2 regions of the Nonomuraea sp. NPDC052634 genome follow, and region 2 is predicted to be linked to the other one. Evidence: riboswitches for the same ligand, from Rfam matches in the RefSeq annotation. Region 2 holds a riboswitch; the other holds the start of a gene.

Region 1 (11,219 bases), on a different contig from region 2:
CTCCTCAAGCCTGGCCCGCGTCCGCAGCGGCACCGCCTCGGCCATGGCCTCCACCAGCGCCATGGCGAGCGCGAGCGGCGCGGCGTGCGAGTTGAAGACCAGCCCGTCGCCCACGGGCGCGTCGAGCACGACCTCGGCGGGCAGGCCGGCCCTGTCGGTGATGGCGGCGACCCGCAGGCCGAGCTTGGCGGCGTACTCGAGCGCGTCCAGCGTCTCGGCCGGGTAGCGCGGCAGCACCACGGCCACCACCCACTCGGCCCCCGCCCGCTGGGCCGCGTGCAGCCCTTCCGCCAGCTCGGAGCCGCCGTGGACGAGCAGCCGCACGTCGGGGTGTATGCGGCGGGCGTAGTAGGCGAACGTGGTGGCGAGCCCGCACGAGGCGTGCAGGCCCAGCACGGGCAGCGGCTCGGTGGCGGCGAGGTGCTCGCCCAGCTCCTTGATCGGGAAGGCGGACAGGCGTTCCCTGACCGTGACGAGGTTGCGGATCTCGCAGTCGATGGCCCCGCGCAGCAGGCTCTCGTGCGGCGTCTCCGGGCCCCCGCCGAGCACGAGGGGGCGCAGCGCCTGGCGCAGCTCGGGGTATCCGGCGAAGCCCAGCACCATGGCGAAGCGGGTCACCGAGGGCTGGCTGACCCCGGCCCGCTCGGCCAGCTCGACGCTGGACAGGAAGATCGCCTCATCCAGGTGCTCGCTGAGGTAGTCGGCGATCCTGTGCTGAACGGGGGACAGCCTCCGGCCGTCCAGCAGCATGTCAAGCCCACCGCGAAATCCGTCCGCCACGCAACGTGCAACGCACGAGACCCGCCGTTCTCATCCCGCCCACCAGCGGCAAAAGGCGTCGCAGGTCACGTTTGTGCTGCTCAGCGGCTTTCAACTGGCCAGGAACTGGGTGGCGGCCAGCTCCCGGTAGAGCTCGTCCTCGCCCACCAGCTCGTCGTGGCGGCCGACCGCGCGTACGGTGCCGCCCTCCATCACCACGATCCGGTCGGCGCCCGTCACCGTGGAGAGGCGGTGCGCGATGACCAGCACGGTGGTCTCCGCCGCGACCTCGGCGATGACCTCGCGCAGCCGCAGCTCGTTGACCGCGTCGAGCTGCGAGGTGGCCTCGTCGAGCAGCAGCAGCCTGGGCTTGCGCAGCAGCGCCCTGGCGATGGCCACGCGCTGCCGTTCGCCGCCCGACAGCAGCACGCCGCGGTGGCCGACCGGGGTCTCCAGCCCGTCGGGCAGCCGCGCCACGAGGTCGTCGAGGCGGGTGCGCGCGATGACGGAGCGCAGCTCGTCCTCGGTGGCGTCCTGGGCGGCGAACAGCAGGTTCTCGCGCAGCGTGCCGGCCAGGACGGGGGCGTCCTGCTCGACGTAGCCGAGCGCGGCGCGCAGCTCGCCGAGCGGCCAGTCGCGGATGTCGCGGCCGCCCACCAGGATCCGCCCGTCTTGGTGGTCGTAGAAGCGTTCGAGCAGCGCGAACACCGTGGACTTGCCCGCTCCCGACGGGCCGACGAGCGCGGTCAGCCCGCCCGCGGGCACCTCGAAGGTGACGCCGTTGTGCACGATCGGCCGGTCGTCGCCGTAGCGGAAGACGACGTCGCGGAACTCCACGCCGATCGGCGTGCTCTCCTCGTGCGGGACGACTCCGGCGGGCTCGGCCGGCAGGTCTTCGATCTCCTTGATGCGCTTGAGCGCGGCCAGGCCCTGCTGTAGCTCGACCCCGCCGTTGACGAGCTGCCCGATCGGCGCCACCAGGTAGAACAGGTAGAGCAGGAACGCGATCAGCGACGAGACCTCGAGCGCGCCCGACGCGACCCGCGCGCCGCCGACGGCCAGCACGGCGAGGAACGCGATCTGCACGGTCATCCACGTCGCCACCCCTGCGAGCGACGTCCAGCCGGCGACCTGCAGCCCGCGGTCGCGGGCGCGCGCGGCCGCCCCTGCGACCTCGGCGATCTCCCGCTCCTCCGCGCCGCTGGCCTTGACCGTCCGGTACGCCTGCAGCGCCCGGTCCAGCACGGCGCCCATCTCGCCCACGGCCTCCTGCGCCTGCGCCTGCGCCCGCTGGATGCGCGGCATGATGAGCGCGACCAGCCCGCCGATCAGCACCACGACGAGCAGCGTGACCAGCAGCAGCACGCCGTCCATCGCGGCCATCAGCACGATCGCGCCGACCAGCATGAACGCCGAGCCGATCGAGTCCACCACGCCGTTGGTCAGCACCGAGCGCAGCAGCGTCGTGTCACCGGTCACCCGCGACAGCAGGTCGCCGGGCTTGAGCCGGTCCACGTCGGCCACCCTGAGCCGCAGCATGCGGTCCACGAGCCTGCGCCGGGCGCCGAGCACGATGCCCTCGCCGGTGCGCTCCATCAGGTAGCTGCCGCCGGCCGAGACGGCGGCTCCGATCACCACCGCGATGGTCAGCCCGAGTAACGGCCCCGCCATGGAGGCGTTCCTGCCGAAGGCGTCCACGACGTACTTGGCCAGCAGCGGCATGGCGAGGCCCGCCGCCGAGCCGATCAGGCCGAGCAGCCCGCCGACGACGAGGATCTTCCGGTGCGGACGGAGGTAGGCGAGCAACTCCTTGACCACCGCAGCTCCTTTCACGACATTTCTCGACTCGCCCAACGAACGGGACCGCGCGATCCGCACCCGGGCACAGCAGTCAACTTAAATTGACGACCTGAGTATGTCAACTTTGGTTGACACTCCTCCTTGAGGAGGAGGCGGCGGACGATTCCTGCGGCCTTCCCGAGATCCCGAGATCACCGTCGTCCTATGAACCGCCCCAGACGCCCTGTCTCCTCCGCCGCGCCACGAACGGCGCCCAAGCGCCCAGCCTCCACCGCCAGAGGCGTCTTCAGCGGAGACACGCAGGCGCCCCCGCCGAAGACGCCCACCCGCCGCAGCCTCAACGCCCGCGAGGCAGCGGCTGAAGCGTCCAGAGCGAGGCGGGATACGGGGTGCTCGTGGGGTGCGGCCCTAGAACACGTTCCAGCGAGAGCTCAGAGGGCCGAGCGGCGGGTGCGGCGGCTGGAGGGAAGGTCGTGGCGGCCGGACAGAAACTCCTGGAACGCGATTTTCGCCCGGATGACCGGCCGCCGCCACCGCTCTTCCCGGTGCACGGCCTTGGCGAGCTTGCGCGGCGAGCGTTCGACGATGAACCAGCGCGCCCACGGCGACCCCGGCCGCGCCAGCCTGATGGCGCCGACGAGCAGCATGGGCGGCACGAACAAGCCCGCCATCCCCGTCCAGATCTTGCCCTTGAGCAGGGTGATGACGGCGAGCACCAGGTTGGCCACGATGAGCGCGGCGGGGTTGATGACGGGCGGGCCGTAGTCCCAGGTGAGGGGGCGCAGGCCGATGAGCAGCAGGCCGCTGACGGCGATCGCGATGAAGACGGCGTCGACCGAGGTGCGGCCCTCTTCCTCCCAGTAGACGTCGTGCAGGTGCAGGATGAGCGCGAACTCGTCGAGCACGAGGGCGGAGCCGACGCCGAAGATGGAGGCGGCGACCGCGGTGCCGACCTGGGAGCCGGGCGAGACGATGAGCGTGACGCCGCCGATCAGCATGAGGATGACGCCGAACACCACGTGGTGGATGTGCATCTCGCCCACGGTGAAGTTGCGGAACCAGCCGACCTTCGCCCTGATCAGGCGGACGTTGATGCGGGTGGCGATGAACGCCACGATGAGCATGACGAAGTAGCAGAACAGCGGAAGCCGTCCTGTGGCGACGATGCTGTGTTGAAACCAGTTCCCCATGGCTCTCGCCATCGATGGTACGAGCCGTGCGGGACCGTCGCGCCCGCCCTGCTCTCACGCCGGAAAGCCCGCCGTACCCGCACACACCGGCCGTACCCGCACAGGGGAGCAGGCCAGGACCTCACGCCAGGAAACCGCGCAGCAGCGCGGCCGTGCCCTCCAGGTGCTCGGCGACGGCCCGTCCGGCGGCTTCCGGGTCGCCGGCGAGTATGGCGTCCACGATGGCCCGGTGCTGGACGGCGGCGTGGTCGAGGTTGACCTGGAGCATGGGGATGGCGTTGAGCAGGTCGCTGACCCGGGAGCGGGCGTCGGCGCAGGCGGCGGCGAGCAGGCCGGAGCCGGTCAGCTCGGCGATGGACAGGTGGAACGCGGTGTCGAGGCGGCGGTAGTCGTCGAGCCCGGCCGCGTTCAGCTCGTCGAGCCTGCGCAGCAGCAGCTCGCGCTTGGCGGCGTCGAGCTCGGAGGCGGCGAGCACCTGCGCGGCGCCGCTCTCGACGGCGAGCCGGAAGGTGAGCGCGTCGGCCAGCTCGCCGGGCCCCATCGCGTTGACGGCCTGGCGGGCGGTGCCGGCGTCGGGCTCGGGCGGCCGGTACGTGACGAACGCCCCGCCGTACCGGCCCCTGCGGACGTCGAGGTAGCCGGCGTCGGACAGCGCCCTGATCGCCTCGCGCAGCGTCACCCTGCTGATGCCGAGCCGAACGGCCAGCTCGCGCTCCGGCGGCAGCTTGCCGCCCGGCGGGACGACGCCGAGCTTGATCGCCTGGAGCAGCCGCTCGACCGTCTCCTCGAAGGCGTTGCCCGCCCTGACCGGCCGCAACACCGTCATCAAACGCGCCGACTCGTCCAACGTGTCCTCAGGCCTTGACAAGCGATCCCACGATGCACCTCAATGGTCTGAGACTAGCCCAATCGGCGAATGAGCGCGTCAGGCCAGGTCAGAGCCCAGTGAGGAGCGGCATAGCGTGAGCGATGGAGCGAGCAGCGGGTTCCTGTCCGTGGCCGAGCTGCGCGACGAGGTCGCCGCCGGCCGGATCGACACCGTGCTCCTCGCGATCGCCGACATGCAGGGCAGGCTGCAGGGCAAGCGGCTGTCGGCGCGCTACTTCCTCGACGAGGTGCTGCAGCACGGCTCCGAGGGCTGCAACTACCTGCTGGCCGTCGACGTCGACATGAACACCGTCCCCGGCTACGCCATGTCGTCCTGGGACAGGGGCTACGGCGACTTCGTCATGAAGCCCGACCTGAGCACGCTGCGCCGCATCCCGTGGCACGAGGGCACCGCCCTGCTGATGGCCGACCTGGCCTGGGAGGACGGCTCGGAGGTGACCGCCTCGCCGCGCCAGATCCTGCGCCGCCAGCTCGCCCGGCTGGCCGAGCGCGGACTGGCCGCGTACGTGGGCACGGAGCTGGAGTTCGTGATCTACGACAACAGCTACGAGGACGCCTGGAAGCGCGCGTACCGCGACCTGACCCCCGCCAACCTCTACAACGTCGACTACTCGCTGCTCGGCACCGCCCGTGTGGAGCCGCTGCTGCGCAGGATCCGGCGCGAGATGGAGGGCGCGGGCCTGTACGTCGAGTCCGCCAAGGGCGAGTGCAACCTCGGCCAGCACGAGATCGCCTTCCGCTACGCCGAGGCGCTGGCGACCTGCGACAACCACGTCATCTACAAGACGGGGGCCAAGGAGATCGCCGCCCAGGAGGGCCGGTCGATCACGTTCATGGCCAAGCCGAACCAGCGTGAGGGCAACTCCTGCCACATCCACATCTCGCTGCGCGGTCTGGACGGCGAGCCGGTGATGGCGGGCGAAGGTCCGCACGGGCTCTCCCAGCTCGGCGCCCGCTTCGTGGCCGGGCAGCTCGCCTGCATGCGTGAGCTGACCCTGCTGTACGCGCCCAACATCAACTCCTACAAGCGTTTCGTGCCCGGCAGCTTCGCCCCCACGGCGCTCAAGTGGGGCGTGGACAACCGCACCTGCTCGCTGCGCCTGGTGGGCCACGGCCTGTCGCTGCGGGTGGAGAACCGCGTGCCGGGCGGCGATGTGAACCCGTACCTGGCGGTGGCGGCGCTGATCGCGGCGGGCCTGCACGGCATCGACGAGGAGCTGCCGCTGGAGGAGCCGTACGCGGGCAACGCCTACACCTCGGGCGCGGAGACCGTGCCGCTGACGCTGCGCGACGCGCTGGCCGCGTTCGAGGGGTCGAAGCTGGCCAAGGACTGGTTCGGCGAGGACGTGGTCGAGCACTACGCGAACAACGCGCGCGTGGAGCTGGCCGCGTTCGACGCGGCGGTGACGGACTGGGAGATGTTCCGTGGTTTCGAGCGCATGTGACGGGGGCGCATGAAGATCATCAATCCGGCCACGGAGGAGGTCCTGGCCGACGTCGAGCTCGCCGACGCCGCCGAGGTCGACCGGGCCGTGGAGCGTGCCACGAAGGCGTACGCGGGCTGGCGCGCGGTGGCGCCGGGCGACCGGGCGCGGCTGCTGCGCAGGTTCGCCGAGGTGGTGGACGCGCACGGCGCGGAGCTGGCCGAGCTGGAGCTGGCCAACGCCGGTCATCCGATCGGCGGCGCCCGCTGGGAGGCGGGCGCGGTACGCGACGTGCTGCACTTCTACGCGGCCGCCCCCGAGCGCCTGCACGGCAGGCAGATCCCGGTGCCGGGCGGCGTGGACATCACCTTCCACGAGCCGCTGGGCGTGGTCGGGGTGATCGTGCCGTGGAACTTCCCGATGCTGATCATGTCGTGGGGCGTGGCGCCCGCGCTGGCGGCGGGCAACACGGTGATCGTCAAGCCGGCCGAGTGGACCCCGCTGACCGCCCTGAGGCTGGCCGAGCTGGCCCTGGAGGCGGGCCTCCCCGAGGGGGTGCTCCAGGTGCTGCCCGGGGCAGGGGAGGTCGCGGGCGCCCGCCTGGTCGAGCACCCCGGCGTACCCAAGATCGTCTTCACCGGCTCGACCGAGGTGGGCAAGGAGATCGCGGCCAAGGCCGCGCGCCACGTCAAGCGGGTCACGCTGGAGCTGGGTGGCAAGTCGGCCAACATCGTGTTCGCGGACGCGGACCTGGAGAAGGCCGCGGCGACGGCGCCGTACGCGGTGTTCGACAACGCCGGGCAGGACTGCTGCGCCCGCTCCCGCCTGCTCGTCCAGGCGAGCGTGTACGACGAGTTCATGGCCCTGCTCGCCCCCGCCGTGCTCGGCGTCAAGGTCGGCGACCCGCGCGACGAGGCCACTGAGATGGGCCCGCTCATCAGCGCCGAGCACCTGGCCCGCGTGGCGGGCTTCGTCGAGGGCACCCCCTACCTGCAGGGCTCCTGCCCCGAGGGCAAGGGCTTCTGGTTCCCGCCCACCGTGCTGACCCCCGAAGTCACCGACCGGGCGTTCACCGAGGAGATCTTCGGGCCCGTGGTGTCGGTGGCCAGGTTCGACGACGAGGCCGACGCCGTGCGCATCGCCAACGACACCCCGTACGGGCTGAGCGGCTCCATCTGGACCCGCGACGTGGGGCGGGCGCTGCGCGTGGCCAGGGCGGTCGAGTCGGGCGCGCTGTCGGTCAACTCACACTCGTCGGTCCGCTACTGGACCCCGTTCGGCGGCTTCAAGCAGTCCGGACTCGGCAGGGAGCTCGGCCCTGACGCCCTGGCGGCGTTCACCGAGGTCAAGAACGTCTTCATCGCAACGGAGTGACGCGGATGCAGCGCTTGCAGGATCGGGTGGCGGTCATCACGGGGGCGGCGAGCGGGATCGGGCTGGCCACGGCCCGGCGCTTCGCCGAGGAGGGCGCCAGGGTGGTCTGCGCGGACATCGACGAGGACGCCGGCGCCAAGGCCGCGAGCGAGGTCGGCGGCCTGTTCGTACGGGCCGACGTGACCCGCGAGGACGACGTGATCCGCATGTTCGCCACCGCGCACGAGACATACGGCAGCGTGGACATCGCCTTCAACAACGCCGGCATCTCGCCGCCCGACGACGACTCGATCCTGGAGACCGGCCTGGAGGCCTGGCGGCGGGTCCAGGAGGTGAACCTGACCAGCGTCTACCTGTGCTGCAAGCACGTCATCCCGTACATGCGGCGGCAGGGCAAGGGCTCGATCATCAACACGGCCTCGTTCGTCGCGGTCATGGGGTCGGCGACCTCGCAGATCTCCTACACCGCCTCCAAGGGCGGCGTGCTGGCGCTGTCGCGGGAGCTGGGCGTGCAGTTCGCCAGGGAGGGCATCAGGGTGAACGCGCTGTGCCCCGGCCCGGTGAACACGCCGCTGCTGCAGGAGCTGTTCGCCAAGGACCCGGAGCGGGCGCAGCGGCGGCTGGTGCACGTGCCGATCGGCCGCTTCGCCGAGGCGTCGGAGATCGCGGCGGCGGTGGCGTTCCTGGCCAGCGACGACGCGTCGTTCATCACGGCCAGCGAATTCCTGGTGGACGGCGGCATCTCCGGCGCGTACGTCACACCGCTGTAAGAGGGGGCGCGGGTCTAAGGGGGCACGCCATGCGGCGTCCGGTCATCGGCATCACCTGTTACGTCGAGCAGGCCACGTTCACGGTGTGGCGGGACACGCCCGCCGCGCTGCTGCCGCATGCGTACGTGGAGAAGGTGGCGGCGGCGGGCGGGCAGCCGGTCGTGCTGCCGCCGGCCGGTGAGCCCGCCGCGCTCGTGGACCGGCTCGACGGGCTCATCCTGGCGGGCGGCGGCGACATCGACCCGGCCAGGTACGCCGCGACGCCGCACGAGCGCACCGGCTACGTGCGGGAGTTCCGCGACGCGGCCGAGTTCGCGCTGCTGCGCGCCGCGCTCGACGCCGGCCTGCCCTACCTGGGCATCTGCCGGGGTCTCCAGGTGCTGAACGTGCTGCTCGGCGGCAGCCTGCACCAGCACCTGCCGGACGTCGTGGGCCACACCGGCCACTGCCCGGGTCCCGGCCGTTTCGGCGACCTGCCGGTCACGCCCGTGCCCGGCTCGCGGCTGGCCAAGGCCCTGGGTGCGGAGCCGCTGCCGGTCCCCCACTACCACCACCAGGCCGTGGACCGTCTCGCGCCCGGCCTGGCGGTCACCGCGACGGCGGCGGACGGCACGATCGAGGCGGTGGAGCTGGACCGGGACGCCCTCACGATGGCCGTGCAGTGGCACCCGGAGGTGGCGGCCGACCCGAAGCTCTTCGAGGCGCTGGTGGCGGCCTGCTGAACCCTCGCCGGACGGCGAACGCGACAAGACCCCCATAACACCACTAGGCTGGCGGGCATCACCGATGAAACCGTGCGGGAGAGTGCCCTGACAGCCGGTCAGGGCCCCTGAAGGAGCAAGCCCTCCCCGCGAACCTCTCAAGGCAAAGGACCGCACGGCTACGGTGTCTCTGGAAAGCAGGCCCTCGGGGCCTCGCCGAAGGTGAAAGTCCGGCAAAAGTCGGGCGAAGCTCTCAGGCACCGATGACAGAGGGGGAGGATGCTGGCATCCACTCCTGTCCTGAGGTGCGACCAATGTCCCGACCGACACCGCTCCGAGACGTTCACGAGAGCCTCGGCGCCACCCTGACCGACTTCGCCGGCTGGCTCATGCCGCTCCGGTACGGCAGCGAGTCCGCCGAGCACCGCGCCGTCCGCGAGGCGGCCGGGCTGTTCGACCTGTCGCACATGGGCGAGATCTTCGTCACCGGCCCGCAGGCCGCCGAGGCCCTCGACTACGCGCTCGTCGGCCACCTGTCGGCGCTGGCCGTCGGCCGGGCCCGCTACACCATGATCGTCAACGAGCGCGGCGGGGTGCTCGACGACCTCATCGTCTACCGCCTCGGCGACGAGGAGTTCATGGTCGTCGCCAACGCCTCCAACTACGAGAAGGTCGCCGCCGAGCTGACCGGGCGCGCCAAGGCGTACGACGCGGTCGTCGAGGACCGCTCCGACCAGTACGCGCTGATCGCCGTCCAGGGCCCGCGCTCGCAGGAGATCCTGGCCACGCTCACCGACGCCGACCTGGACGGGCTCAAGTACTACGCCGGCCTGCCCGGCACCGTGGACGGCCGCAAGGCCCTCATCGCCCGCACCGGCTACACCGGCGAGGACGGCTTCGAGCTGTTCATCCACAACGCGGACGCCGTCCCGCTCTGGCACGCGCTCACGGCCGCGGGCGAGCCGCACGGGCTCAAGCCGGCGGGCCTGTCCGCCCGTGACACTCTCCGCCTGGAGGCCGGCATGCCGCTGTACGGCAACGAGCTGACCGCGGAGCTGACCCCGTTCGACGCGGGGCTCGGCAGGGTGGTGAAATTCGACAAGCCCGGTGACTTCGTCGGCCGGTCCGCGCTGGAGGCGGTCAAGGACGACCAGCCCAGGCGCAGGCTCGTCGGCCTGGTCGCGCGGGGCCGCCGGGTGCCGCGCCACGGTTACCCGGTGACCCGAGACGGCGCGGTCGTCGGCGAGGTCACCAGCGGTGCGCCTTCCCAGACTCTGGGCAAGCCCATCGCGATGGCCTACGTGGACAGCGGCGCCGATTCTGGCCTGGCTGTGGACATCCGGGGCAGCCATGAACCTGTGGACCTGGTCGAGCTGCCCTTTTACAGGAGGAACAAGTGAGCAACATCCCTGACGACCTGAGCTACACCAAGGAGCACGAGTGGGTGCGCGGCGTCGAGGACAGCGTCACCGTGACCGTCGGCATCACGGACTTCGCCGCCGAATCCCTTGGTGACGTCGTCTACGTGCAGCTCCCGGAGGTCGGCAGCAACGTCGAGCCGGGTGACTCCGTCGGCGAGGTGGAGTCGACCAAATCCGTGAACGAGGTCTACACGCCGGTCGGCGGCGAGATCGTCGAGGTGAACCAGGCGGTCGTGGACGACCCGAGCCTGGTCAACAGCGACCCGTACGGCGAGGGCTGGATGTTCAAGGTCCGCGTGGAGGGCGACCCCGAGGACCTGCTCTCGCCTGAGGAGTACGCCGCGCTCACCGCGGGCGACTCCTGACCCACCCGCCGGGGCCCGCGCGGCCGGGCCCCGGCCCTTCATGAAAGGCGCACATCAATGGCGATCAGCGTCTTCGACCTGTTCAAGATCGGCATCGGCCCGTCGAGCTCGCACACCGGCGGCCCGATGGCCGCCGCGCACAAGTTCGCCCGCGGCCTGCACCAGGACGGCCTGCTCGACCAGGTGGCCCGCGTGGAGGTCATCCTGTACGGCTCGCTGGGCCTGACCGGCAAGGGCCACGGCAGCGACAAGGCCGTCCTGCTCGGCCTGTCGGGCGACAAGCCCGAGCTGGTCGACGTGGACACCGTGGACGCCCGCATCGCCGCCATGCGCGAGTCGGGCACCGTCACGCTCTTCGGCGTCCGCGAGATCCCCTTCGTCGTCGGCGAGCACCTCGTCTTCGAACGCAAGATCACGCTGCCCGAGCACCCTAACGGCATGTGCTTCACCGCCTGGTCGGAGTCGGGCGAGCGGCTGCGGGAGAAGGTCTACTTCTCCGTCGGCGGCGGCTTCGTGGTGGACGAGCA
Region 2 (11,219 bases):
GGAGACCAGAGCCGAAATGGAGAAGGCGTCACCGTCCGGCGAGCAGCCCAGCCCCGAGAGCAGCGAGCCCGCCGTGGTCTCCACGGAGGTCAACCCCGACCCCCAGACGGTGCTCCGCTACTGGAGCGACCAGCGGATGGAGGACGCCCAGCCGATGCCGATGCCCGAGGTGGGCAAGCTGGAGATCGGCGACGCCGAGCCGGGCGGGCAGCAGCCGAGCGAGGGCGAATCCGGAGAGATCGCCGGGCAGCCGGAATAAGAACCGGGACGGGGCGGTTGAGTATTCGGGCCATCGGCCCCTTCTCATCCCCCGCATCGGGCGCACGGGAACAAATGACGGCGATTGGCGTTATTGATACTGGTGCGCCGTGCGGACGTCGACCGCCCCACCACAACCTGCCTGATCGCTTCCACTCCGTACGGAGGAGGTGTCCTCATGCCCAGAACCGCCGTGGCGACCCCGCCCGTATCTCTCGACCAGCTCATTGAACGAGGGCGAGCGCAGGGTCACCTCTCTCTGGCGGAGCTGCGTGACGCTTTCGCGAAGGCCGGTATCAGCCCCTCTGAAGGCCGCACGATTCTGCGTGAACTCTCAGAGGCCGGCGTGAGCCTGGCCGCCGAGAACGAGCCGTCTCTCAGCACCACGACCCCCACCAAGAAGGCCACCGCCAAGAAGACCACCTCGCGGGCAGAGAATACCGGCCGCAAGGCGAGCGAGGCAAAAACCGACGCGAAGGCGCCGGCGAAGCCCAACGGCAAGAAGTCCCGCAAGACCGACGGCGCCGAGCCCGAGCCCACGCCGGAGCCGGTCGAGGACCCGGTGAAGGACGTCGCCGAGGACCTCGCCATCGACGGCGAGGACGCCGACCTCGACAACGAGCCGCTCGACCTCGACGACACCGCGTCCGTCATGGGCGACTCCGTGCACACCTACCTCAAGTCCATCGGCCGCCGCACCCTGCTCACCGCCGCGCAGGAGGTCGAGCTGGCCAGGCGCATCGAGGCGGGCCTGTACGCGGAGTACAAGCTGGAGACCCAGCCCGACCTGCCCGAGGACCTGCGCGAAGACCTCAAGATGGTCGTCGAGGACGGCAAGCAGGCCAAGGACCACATGCTGGAGGCCAACCTGCGCCTCGTGGTGTCGGTGGCCAAGAAGTACACCGACCGCGGCATGTCCCTGCTGGACGTCGTCCAGGAGGGCAACCTCGGCCTGATCAGGGCCGTGGAGAAGTTCGACTACACCAAGGGCTTCAAGTTCTCCACCTACGCCATGTGGTGGATCAGGCAGGCCATCCAGCGCGGCTTCGCCGACTCCGCGCGGACCATCCGGCTGCCCGTGCACGTGCTGGAGATGCTCTCCAAGCTGTCGCGGGTCGAGCGTGACATGCACCAGCGGCTGGGCCGCGAGCCCACCCCCGAGGAGCTGGCCGTCGAGCTGGACAAGACGCCCGATCAGATCGAGGAACTGCTGCGCACCAGCCGGCAGCCCATCTCGCTCAACGCGACGATCGGCGAGGACGGCGAGACCACGATCGGCGACCTCATCGAGGACGTCGACTCCCCCGAGGCGTCGGAGATCGTCGACCGCCAGCTGCTGGGCGACCAGCTGCGCGGCGTGCTCGACAACCTCTCGCCGCGCGAGTCGAAGATCATGGCGCTGCGCTTCGGCCTCGTGGACGGCAAGCCGCACACCCTGGACGAGATCGGCAAGCACCTGGGCCTGACCCGGGAGCGGATCCGCCAGCTGGAGAAGGAGTCGCTGTCGAAGCTCCGCCACCCCAGCAACACGCGTCCGCTGCTGGACTGGGCGAGCTGACGCCGCCCGGCTGGGCGTGCCGGCACCGAGAGCCCTGGTGATCCACCGGGGCTCTCGTCATGCCCACCGGGGCTCTCGTCATGCACGGGCCCGACCGGCCCGCCGGGCGATCACGAGCCACTTAGACCGCTGAAACCACGAAAAGCCGCCCACCGCGAAGAGACCGCCGAAGGCGGCGGCGAGCGCGGGGGTCGCCTGCGTCCGGCGGACGCCGAGCCGGGCGGCCGCGACCGTTCACCAGGCGCACGGCGTCAGCGAGCGGCGCGGCCGTCAGCGGAAAACGGTGCCGCTCAACGGGCGGCGCGGCCGTCAGCGCAAGACGATGCTGGTCAGCGAGCGGCGCGGCCGTCAGCGGAAAACGGTGGTGTTCAGCGGGCGGCGGGGACGCGCTGCGGGACGCGCGGGATGCCCCACAGGCGGTTCTCCTCGCGCAGCGTGCGCAGGCGGTTGACCTCGGCGGTCCACATGGCGCCCTTGGGGGTCGCCTTGGCCTTGCGGCGCGCGATCCGGTCGTCGTAGGCCTTCACTCCGAACGTGGCCCGCTGCCCCGCCTCGGCGGCCCGCAGCGCCTCGGTCAGCGCGCGGTCGAACGCCAGCCCGGCCTCGCGCAGCTCGAACTCGTCGGCGTCGGCGGCACGCAGCTCCTGCAGCGTGCGCTCGGCCTGCCTGGCCTTGTCGAGCAACTCGGGGAAGCTCTTGGCTATCTCCTGGTCCGCGTGGTAGCGAACCTCTGCCTCCCGGCTCACCCGCGGACGGAAAAACGCCATTCGACCCGGCCCTTTCACGCTGTCGTTACTCGTTCAACCGCCAAGCGTACGCCGTCCGGCGACACGGACGGAAATCGCCCCGGCGCGAGCGCCTTTACATAGTAAGATCACCGGCATGCCTGCCAAGAGACCGCCGGTCCCCCTCTCGCGCGAGCGGATCATCGAGGCCGCGCTGCACATCGCCGACAGCCAGGGCCTGCGCCGGCTCACGATGCGCCGCCTGGGCGACGCGCTGCAGGTCGAGGCGATGGCCATCTACCACCACCTGCCCCGCGGCAAAGAGGCGCTGATGGACGCCCTGGCGGAGCACGTCACGTCCGTGCACGTCGAGCCGCGATCGACCTGGCAGGAGACGGCCAAGGCGTGGTGCCGGGCGAGCAGGGAGCTGCTGCGCGAGCACCCGGGCGTACTGGCGCTGGCGCTGACCAAGCCGCCCAAGGGCGCCACGGCGATCGCGATCAGGGAGCAGACCGAGCAGCTCGCCGAGGCTGGCCTGGAGAACGCCGCCGAGGCCGTACGCGCGCTGCGGGCCTTCGTGTTCGGCAGCGTGGCGGTCGAGGTGCAGCAGTCCGGCTGGGCCGACCCCGAGGTCGATGAATGGGTCAGGCGGGACGAAAGAGCGGATGAGGACTTCGAGCGCGGACTCGACGCTCTTCTCAAGGGATTGCAAACGTGATGCGCGTGGTGCGCTCGGCCCGTTATCCTGCAAGAGGCACGTTGTGTCGAAGGTCACACGGTTCGGGGACCCTCCTGTAACAGTCCCTGCGGGCCATGCCGAAACGTGTGACTCGCCACACGGGCCAGCACAACTACCCGAGCCGGCTCCCGCCCCTCCACCACGGGAGCATCCCACGAGATATCGGAGGCACGCCGATGTGCCCGCATGAACCGGCCTGTCCGGATGCAGAGGCGCCGGACCGCGAAGCGGCCCGCACACTCGCCAGTCACCCCGAACAGGGGTGGAGCCTGCTTTGCAACGGTGTCGTCCTGTTCGAGGACACCGGAGAGCTTCTGCCCAGCGGCGCGGCCATCGCGCCGCACCGGCCCGTGGTCGGCGCGGCCTGACCCGCCACCGGGCGGCCGGTGCGCGGCTCCGCGCCAGGCCGCCCATCTTCGCCGGCCCGCGCCAGCGGCACATGAACGCCGCGCGCGGGCCCATACGAAGGCCCGTGAAGGGCCGCCCAGAGGTTTCGCGCGAAGACCCTTCTAGACCCGTACAAAGCCGGCCCAGAAGCCGGCATCCCGCCCGTGCGGCCTGATGCGACGGCCCGCACAGCGCGCGTGAACCTGCAACCGAACGACGTGCGCAAGAAGCGCACGCGATGCCGCGCACAGGCCGAGCAAGGCGCCTGAGCAAGCCACACGACGCGCATGAAGATCGCGCAGCGCCCGTGCAGGCCCGCCCGGTCCGGCCGGGCAGGCGGCGCGGGTAAGGAGCGTACGACGCGCGCAGGCCCGCGCGGTGCGGGCGAACCACACCCACGCAGGCACAAGCGCTCAGGCCCGGACAGTGCGGGCTAGGCGTACCGGGTGAGCCACTCCGCGACGATCTCGCCCACCCGGGCGGGGTTCTTGTTGAGGTCGTGGTTCTCCCCCGGCAGCACCACCAGCCGGGCCGCGTCCTCCGCATCGGGTATGCCGAACGGGTCGCGATCGCCGTTCACCACCAGCACATCGACCCCGGCCTCGCGCAGCTCGTCGGCCCGTGAACGTTCCGGCTTGCCCGGCGGGTGCACCGGGTAGGCCAGCGCCACCACGGTGACGGCGCCGACGGCCTTGGCCGTACGGCAGGCCAGCCGCGCGCCGTTGCTCCGCCCGCCCTGCACCAGCGGCAGCCCGGGAAAGCGCTCGCGCAGCGCGTTCACCACGCTCTCCCACGCCTCGTCCTGCGCAGCCGCGGAGCCGGGCGCCCGCGCCCCCGCCACCCGGAACGCCTGCGTCACCCGCGCCACCGTGGCCCCCACCGCCAGGGCCGCATCGCGCACGGCCAGCAGATCGGGCGAGTCCACGCCGCCGCCGGCGCCGTGGGTCATCACCAGCAACAGCCTGGGGTCCTCGGCCTCGTCGATCTCGGCCATCGCCGGGCCTCTCGGGGTCATCACCTGCATGGCAGCACCGTACCTCCGGAGGATCACGCCCTACCTCTCAGGTGGGATGACGGCGTGCCACGGCCCGTGGATGATAGATCGCATGTCAGACAAACGCCTCAGGGACGACCTGCAGGCCACGTTGGACGCCCGGCGCGACCTGGGCCCGGAGTACGAGGCCGCCCTCATCGACTCGTTCATGGAGCGTCTCGACGCCACGATCGCGCACCGCGTACGCGCCGAGCTCGACCGCCACGAGCCCGCGCCGCAGGGCAAGCGGCAGAGCCCGGCCGGGCCGATGGTCGCGATCGTGATCGGCTCGCTGGCCCTCAGCATCCCGCTGACCGGCATCGCGGTCGCGAGCGCGGGCGCGGGCGGCCTGCTGATCACCTGGATGGCGATCGTCGCGATCAACGTGGCGGCCGCCGCCGTGATCATGCGGCGCCGCTGACCGGCGCGGCGCCCAGGCGACGCGATCCGCCAGCGCGTCAGGTGTCGCGGTGGTAGCGCAGGCGTACCTCGGCGGCGAGCGTCTCGTCCTCGTGCTCCAGCCCGTACGTCCACACCCGCTCGGCGTCCTCATTGCGCCCGCGCAGCGGCAGCGTGCGGGCCAGCAGCTCGATGGCCAGGGCGCTGGTCTGCGGGTCGGCGCCGCCTTCGACGCTCTCGGCGAACTCGGCGCAGGCGAGCTCCAGATGCGCGATGCCGAGCTGCACCCGCAGCCCGGGGATCTCGTCTTCCGGGGCGAACTCCAGAGCGTCGAGCAGCACCTCGGCCGCCGCGCCCGGCTCGCCGTGCTCGACCATCAGATCGGCCAGGCGCTGGGCGGCGTGCGCGCCGATCCGCGCGTCTCCGGCCTCGACGCCGGCCTGCATGGCCTCGCGCAGCTCCTTCTCGGCCTCGGCCAGGTTGCCCTCGCGGACGGCGAGCCTGGCCAGCCCGAGGCGCGCGAGCGGCACGTACGCGGGCGTCCCGACCCCCAGCACCGCCTGCCAGGCGCCCCTGGCCTGCTCGTCGCGCCCTTCGCGCTCGAACCCCTGGGCGAGGTGGCAGGCGGCCTGGGCGGCGTATTCGGGGTGTCCTGTGGCCAGGGCGGTCCTGGCGGCCCGCCGTGCGGCCTCGACGTCGCCGCGCTGCTCCAGGACCACGGCGAGGCCCACGGCGGCCTGGGCGCGGTCGGGCTCGTCGGGATCGTCGGCCAGCTCGCCGAGTATCGCCGCCGCCGCGTCGAGTTCGCCGCGTTCGGCCAGGCGGCGGGCGGTGTCGAGGGGCGAGGTCTCCAGTTCTGAGGACGTCAACGGAGCTCCTTGTGGGGACGGTCGGCCCCGAGCCTAACGACTTCCGTCGATCATGTCTGCTCACTTGACGCCGAAGGACTGGCGGGCTCGCCGGCGGGGCGCGGGAGCGGCCGCGCATGCCGGAGGGCGGGCTCGTGCGGCCCGCCCTCCGGTCTCCGCTCAGTCCTCGTACGCCTCCAGCGGCGGGCAGGAGCACACCAGGTTGCGGTCACCGTACGCCTGGTCGATGCGGCGCACCGGCGACCAGTACTTGTTCTCGCGCAGGGACGCCACCGGGTAGGCGGCCTCGCTGCGGCTGTAGGGGTGCGTCCACTCGTCGGCGGTGACCGACTCGGCGGTGTGCGGGGCGTTGCGCAGCGGGTTGTCGGTCTTGTCGTACTCGCCGGAGGCGACCTTCGCGATCTCGCCGCGGATGGCGATCATCGCGTCGACGAACCGGTCGAGCTCGGCGAGGTCCTCGCTCTCGGTGGGCTCGATCATCAGCGTGCCGGCCACCGGGAACGACATGGTCGGCGCGTGGAAGCCGTAGTCGATGAGGCGCTTGGCCACGTCGTCCACGGTGACGCCGGTCTCCTTGGTGATCTGCCGCAGGTCGATGATGCACTCGTGCGCGACCAGGCCGCCGCGGCCGGTGTAGAGCACCGGGTAGTGCGGGGCCAGCCGGCGGGCGAGGTAGTTGGCCGACAGGATGGCCTGCTGGGTGGCGGCGGTGAGGCCGTCGGCGCCCATCATCCTGACGTAGGCGTACGAGATGGGCAGGATGCCCGCCGACCCGTACGGCGCCGCCGAGACCGGCCCGACCGGGGTGCCGCCGCGCAGCGGGTGGCCGGGCAGGTAGGGGGCGAGGTGGGCGCGGACGGCCACCGGCCCGACGCCGGGCCCGCCGCCGCCGTGCGGGATGCAGAAGGTCTTGTGCAGGTTGAGGTGGGACACGTCGGCCCCGAACTCGCCCGGCTTGGCCAGGCCGACGAGCGCGTTGAGGTTGGCGCCGTCGACGTAGACCTGGCCGCCGGCCTCGTGCACCTTGGCGCAGATCTCGGTGATGGCCTCCTCGTATACGCCGTGCGTGGACGGGTACGTCACCATGATCGCGGCGAGCGCGTCGCGGTGCTTTTCGATCTTGGCGTCGAGGTCGGCGAGGTCGACGTTGCCGTCCTTGTCGCAGGCCACGACGACGACGCGCATGCCGGCCATGACGGCGCTGGCGGCGTTGGTGCCGTGAGCGGACGACGGGATGAGGCAGACGTCGCGCCGGTCCTCGCCGTTGGCGCGATGGTAGGCGCGGATGGCCAGCAGGCCCGCGAACTCGCCCTGGGAGCCGGCGTTCGGCTGGATGGAGACGGCGTCGTAGCCGGTCACCTCGGCGAGCCAGCTCTCCAGCGTGCCGATCAGCTCGCGGTAGCCCTCGGCCTGCGACTCGGGCGCGAACGGGTGGATGGCGGCGAACTCCGGCCAGGTGATCGGCTCCATCTCGGTGGTCGCGTTCAGCTTCATCGTGCAGGAGCCGAGCGGGATCATCGAGCGGTCGAGCGCGATGTCCTTGTCCTGGAGCTTGCGCAGGTAGCGCAGCATCGCGGTCTCGGAGCGGTGCTGGTGGAAGACCGGGTGGGTCAGGTAGTCGCTCTCGCGCAGCAGCGAGGCGGGCAGCGCGTCGGGGGCCTGCTCGGGCTCGATCGCGTCGCCGGTGACGCCGAACGCGGCGCGTACGGCGGCCAGCTCGGCGGCGCCGGTCTTCTCGTCGCAGGCGACGGAGACGTGGTCGGCGTCCACCTGCCAGAGGTTGATGCCCCGCTCGGCGGCGGCGGCCACGACCTCAGCGGCCCTGCCGGGCACGCGGGCGAGCACGGTGTCGAAGAACTCGCCGTGCACGACCTCGATGCCGGCGCCCTTCAGGCTCTCGGCCAGGGCGCTGGCCTGGCGGTGCACGCGGCGGGCGATGCGGCGCAGGCCCTCGGGGCCGTGGTAGACGGCGTACATGCTCGCGATGACGGCCAGCAGCACCTGGGCGGTGCAGATGTTGCTGGTGGCCTTCTCGCGGCGGATGTGCTGCTCGCGGGTCTGCAGGGCCAGCCGGTAGGCGGGGTCGCCGTCGGCGTCCACGGACACGCCGACCAGGCGGCCGGGGAGCTGGCGCTGCAGCCCGTCGCGTACGGACATGTAGGCCGCGTGCGGACCGCCGAAGCCGAACGGCACGCCGAAGCGCTGGGAGGAGCCGACGGCGATGTCGGCGCCCAGCTCGCCGGGGGCGGCGATCAGCGTGAGCGCCAGCAGGTCGGCGGCGGCCACGACGAGCGCGCCCTTGTCGTGCGCGGCGGCGGCGACGTCGCGGAAGTCGCGCAGCCGGCCGGAGGCGCCCGGGTACTGCACGAGCACGCCGAAGCACTCGGGCAGCTCACCGTCGAGCGAGTGCTCGACGAGCGTGATGCCGAGCGGCTCGGCCCTGGTGGCGAGCACGGCCTTGGTCTGCGGCAGCGCGTCGGCGTCCACCACGAACACGTTGCTCTTGGACTTGCCCGCCCGGCGGGCCAGCGTCATGGCCTCGGCGGCGGCGGTGCCCTCGTCGAGCAGGGACGCGCCGGCGACGGGCAGGCCGGTGAGGTCGGAGACGACCGTCTGGAAGTTCAGCAGCGCCTCAAGGCGGCCCTGCGAGATCTCCGGCTGGTACGGCGTGTAGGCGGTGTACCAGCCCGGGTTCTCCAGCAGGTTGCGGCGGATGACGGCGGGCGTGACGGTGTCGTAGTAGCCCAGGCCGATCATGGAGGTGAGGACCTTGTTGCGGCCGGCCAGAGCGCGCAGCTCGGCGATGGCCTCGGCCTCGCCGATCGCGGCGGGCAGCCGGAGCCGGTCCTTGGCCCTGATCGACTCCGGGACGGCCACGGCCACGAGGTCGGCGACGGACTCGAAGCCCACGGCCTCGAGCATGCGCTGCTGCTCGGACTCGGAGGGGCCGATATGCCTGGACGAGAACGGCGGAGCTGACAGATCGGTCATGGTGTGCCTCCCGAGGCTTTCGGAGACCGGCGCCGGGGCGCGGGCGAGTGCCGGATCTCCCCCTCTGTCAGCGCGGGCCACGCGTTGCGCGGCGCCACGACCTGAGAGCTTCACCCTGACGCAGGGCTTGCACCGTCGGTGAGACACGCCTGGCGGGCGCGCCTGCTTTCCAGAGTCGCCTCGCCCGAGCGGTACCGGTTGCCTGAGAGATTCCGGGGAGGGTTGCTCCTTCGGCGCCCTGGGCACGGTGCCCGGGGACTCTCCCGCACGGGGTCGTCAGCTTTGCTGTCCTAGATTACTACGGTAGGCCGGGATTGCCGTGCACCGCACCACGCGTGAAGGGCGCACTTCACCGCAGGTCCGGCGGTGAGGGCCTGATGGCGCGGTGACGCTGTGCCGCCTCTCCGCTCCCCTGCGTGCCCCGCCCCGGGCGGCGTTCCCCCGGGTGCGAGCGGTACGGAAGTGATCAGGTCAGCCGATGCGGCGGGCGCGCCGCCTGCGGGCCAGTTCGTCAGCGGGGTGGTCGGCCGGGACGGTGTCCTCGACCGCCGCTCGTTCCCCCGGCAGCTCCGCGAGGGATCCCTCGACCTCGCGCCAGACCCGGCCGAGCGCGATGCCGAACACGCCCTGCCCGCCCTGGAGGAGGTCTATCACCTCGTCGGCCGAGGTGCACTCGTAGACGCTGACGCCGTCGCTCATGAGCGTGATCTGGGCGAGGTCGGCGACCCCGCGGTCACGCAGGTGCTGGACGGCCGTACGGATCTGTTGCAGCGACACCCCGGTGTCGAGGAGCCGTTTGACGACCTTGAGCACCAGGATGTCGCGGAAGCTGTAGAGCCGCTGTGAGCCCGAACCGTGCGCGGCCCTGATCGTGGGCTCTACCAGGCCCGTGCGCGCCCAGTAGTCGAGCTGCCTGTAGGTGATGCCGGCGGCGGCGCAGGCCGTGGGCCCGCGGTATCCGATGTCACCCGGCAGCGCCGTCGGCTGCTCGTCGAAGAGCAGTCCCTGCTCTCCGGCACGCTGCCGCGCGCTCTCGCGCCGCACCGGATCTTCCTGGCCGGCCGTCTTTCCCTCGCCGCTGCTGACCGCCACGCGGACCTCCGGCTTTCTCTCATCCCGTGGCCTGATCTGGGGGTTCGTAAAGGGCGGCCACGGGTTTCACTTGCACCGTAGGACCGTGACCATGCTCAGTCAACGATCCGGCTCGGCGCGTCGTGAAGCGTAAATGCACTGAAATACCTACCCCGCCCTGCCGAAGTCTTCAGGAGTGATCGTGTCAAGGAACTCCCTGAACTTCTCCACTTCGTCCTCCTGGTCGTCCGGAATGATCACCCCGGCCTCCTGGACGACCTCTTCGCTGGCGAAGATCCGCGCCCCCGTACGCAGGGCGAGCGCGATCGAGTCGGACGGCCGCGCGCTCACCTCCACGCCGTTGGAGAACACCAGGTCGGCGAAGAAGATGCCGTCGCGCAGGGCGACGATGTTGACCGCTCGCAGGCCCACACCCAGGGCGCTCAGCACGTCTCGGAAGAGATCGTGGGTGAGCGGCCGCGGCGGCGGCTCCTCAGCCTGGGCCAGTGCGATGGCCGTGGCTTCGGTCATGCCGATCCATATAGGAAGGAACCGCTCCCCGTGTGCCTCCTTGAGCAAGACGATCGGCTGATTTGTGGGCATTTCAACTCGAACGCCCACGACCTCCATCTGCAACACGGGCTGCTCCGTATTCCTGACCGGTCACCCGGCACAGCTTGTGAACATCGCTTCTGCTGACTGGTTCCTGCAATTCAACGTAACACCCGGTGGGCCCGGAATGTGCCCTCGCCTCCCAGCTCGCTTCGTCGTCAACGACCCAGGACCGACCGCACCTCCGTGCGCACAAGGGATGCGTGCAGGTCGAGCAGAAGATTCGACAGCTCGCGGGCGACCTCGTCGGCCTCTCCGATGGCTCCGGGGCGGCGCCGCTTGAGTATCGGGGCGACCGTCTGCTCGACCAGCCCGGCCTCGCGCTCGGCCGCCGCCTTGACCGCCCGCAGATGCCGGGCGTGCAGGCCGAAACGGGCCAGGGCGCCGACGGTGCGGGCGATCTTGAGCGCCTCCTCGTCGTAGCGCCTGGCCACCGGGGCCAGCAGGCCGTAGTCCTCCAGCTCGGTGAGCGTCTCGTCGTCGATGCCCGCCCTCTCGAGCAGCTCGGCCCGGCTGAGCTTGACCTCCTGCGCCTGCTGCACCGCGCGCGGCCGGCCGAAGCTCTCGGCCATCTTGT

What was found. A riboswitch is a leader RNA that binds a small molecule or an ion and turns the genes downstream of it on or off. The one in region 2 is predicted to bind glycine.
Region 1: linked by a shared signal. The riboswitch ahead of gcvT (glycine cleavage system aminomethyltransferase GcvT) and the one ahead of gcvP (aminomethyl-transferring glycine dehydrogenase) in region 2 are both predicted to bind glycine.

Annotation. Positions count from the first base shown of each region.
Region 1 covers NZ_JBFATY010000003.1:639,431-650,649, reverse strand. The annotation lists gene AB0K67_RS18910 (MurR/RpiR family transcriptional regulator) at 1-750, opposite strand, end outside; gene AB0K67_RS18905 (ABC transporter ATP-binding protein) at 871-2,577, opposite strand; gene AB0K67_RS18900 (hypothetical protein) at 2,991-3,749, opposite strand; gene AB0K67_RS18895 (FCD domain-containing protein) at 3,871-4,575, opposite strand; gene AB0K67_RS18890 (glutamine synthetase family protein) at 4,712-6,082, shown strand; gene AB0K67_RS18885 (aldehyde dehydrogenase family protein) at 6,092-7,435, shown strand; gene AB0K67_RS18880 (3-oxoacyl-ACP reductase) at 7,441-8,205, shown strand; gene AB0K67_RS18875 (gamma-glutamyl-gamma-aminobutyrate hydrolase family protein) at 8,235-8,927, shown strand; glycine riboswitch at 8,993-9,090, shown strand; gene gcvT (glycine cleavage system aminomethyltransferase GcvT) at 9,221-10,306, shown strand; gene gcvH (glycine cleavage system protein GcvH) at 10,303-10,692, shown strand; gene AB0K67_RS18860 (L-serine ammonia-lyase) at 10,750-11,219, shown strand, end outside.
Region 2 covers NZ_JBFATY010000001.1:1,022,677-1,033,895, forward strand. The annotation lists gene AB0K67_RS04830 (hypothetical protein) at 1-259, shown strand, start outside; gene AB0K67_RS04835 (RNA polymerase sigma factor) at 437-1,816, shown strand; gene AB0K67_RS04840 (hypothetical protein) at 2,185-2,562, opposite strand; gene AB0K67_RS04845 (TetR/AcrR family transcriptional regulator C-terminal domain-containing protein) at 2,699-3,259, shown strand; gene AB0K67_RS04850 (DUF5999 family protein) at 3,457-3,648, shown strand; gene AB0K67_RS04855 (alpha/beta family hydrolase) at 4,101-4,691, opposite strand; gene AB0K67_RS04860 (hypothetical protein) at 4,774-5,121, shown strand; gene AB0K67_RS04865 (hypothetical protein) at 5,159-5,968, opposite strand; gene gcvP (aminomethyl-transferring glycine dehydrogenase) at 6,128-8,959, opposite strand; glycine riboswitch at 9,139-9,235, opposite strand; gene AB0K67_RS04875 (MerR family transcriptional regulator) at 9,431-10,051, opposite strand; gene AB0K67_RS04880 (bifunctional nuclease family protein) at 10,199-10,669, opposite strand; gene AB0K67_RS04885 (MerR family transcriptional regulator) at 10,801-11,219, opposite strand, start outside.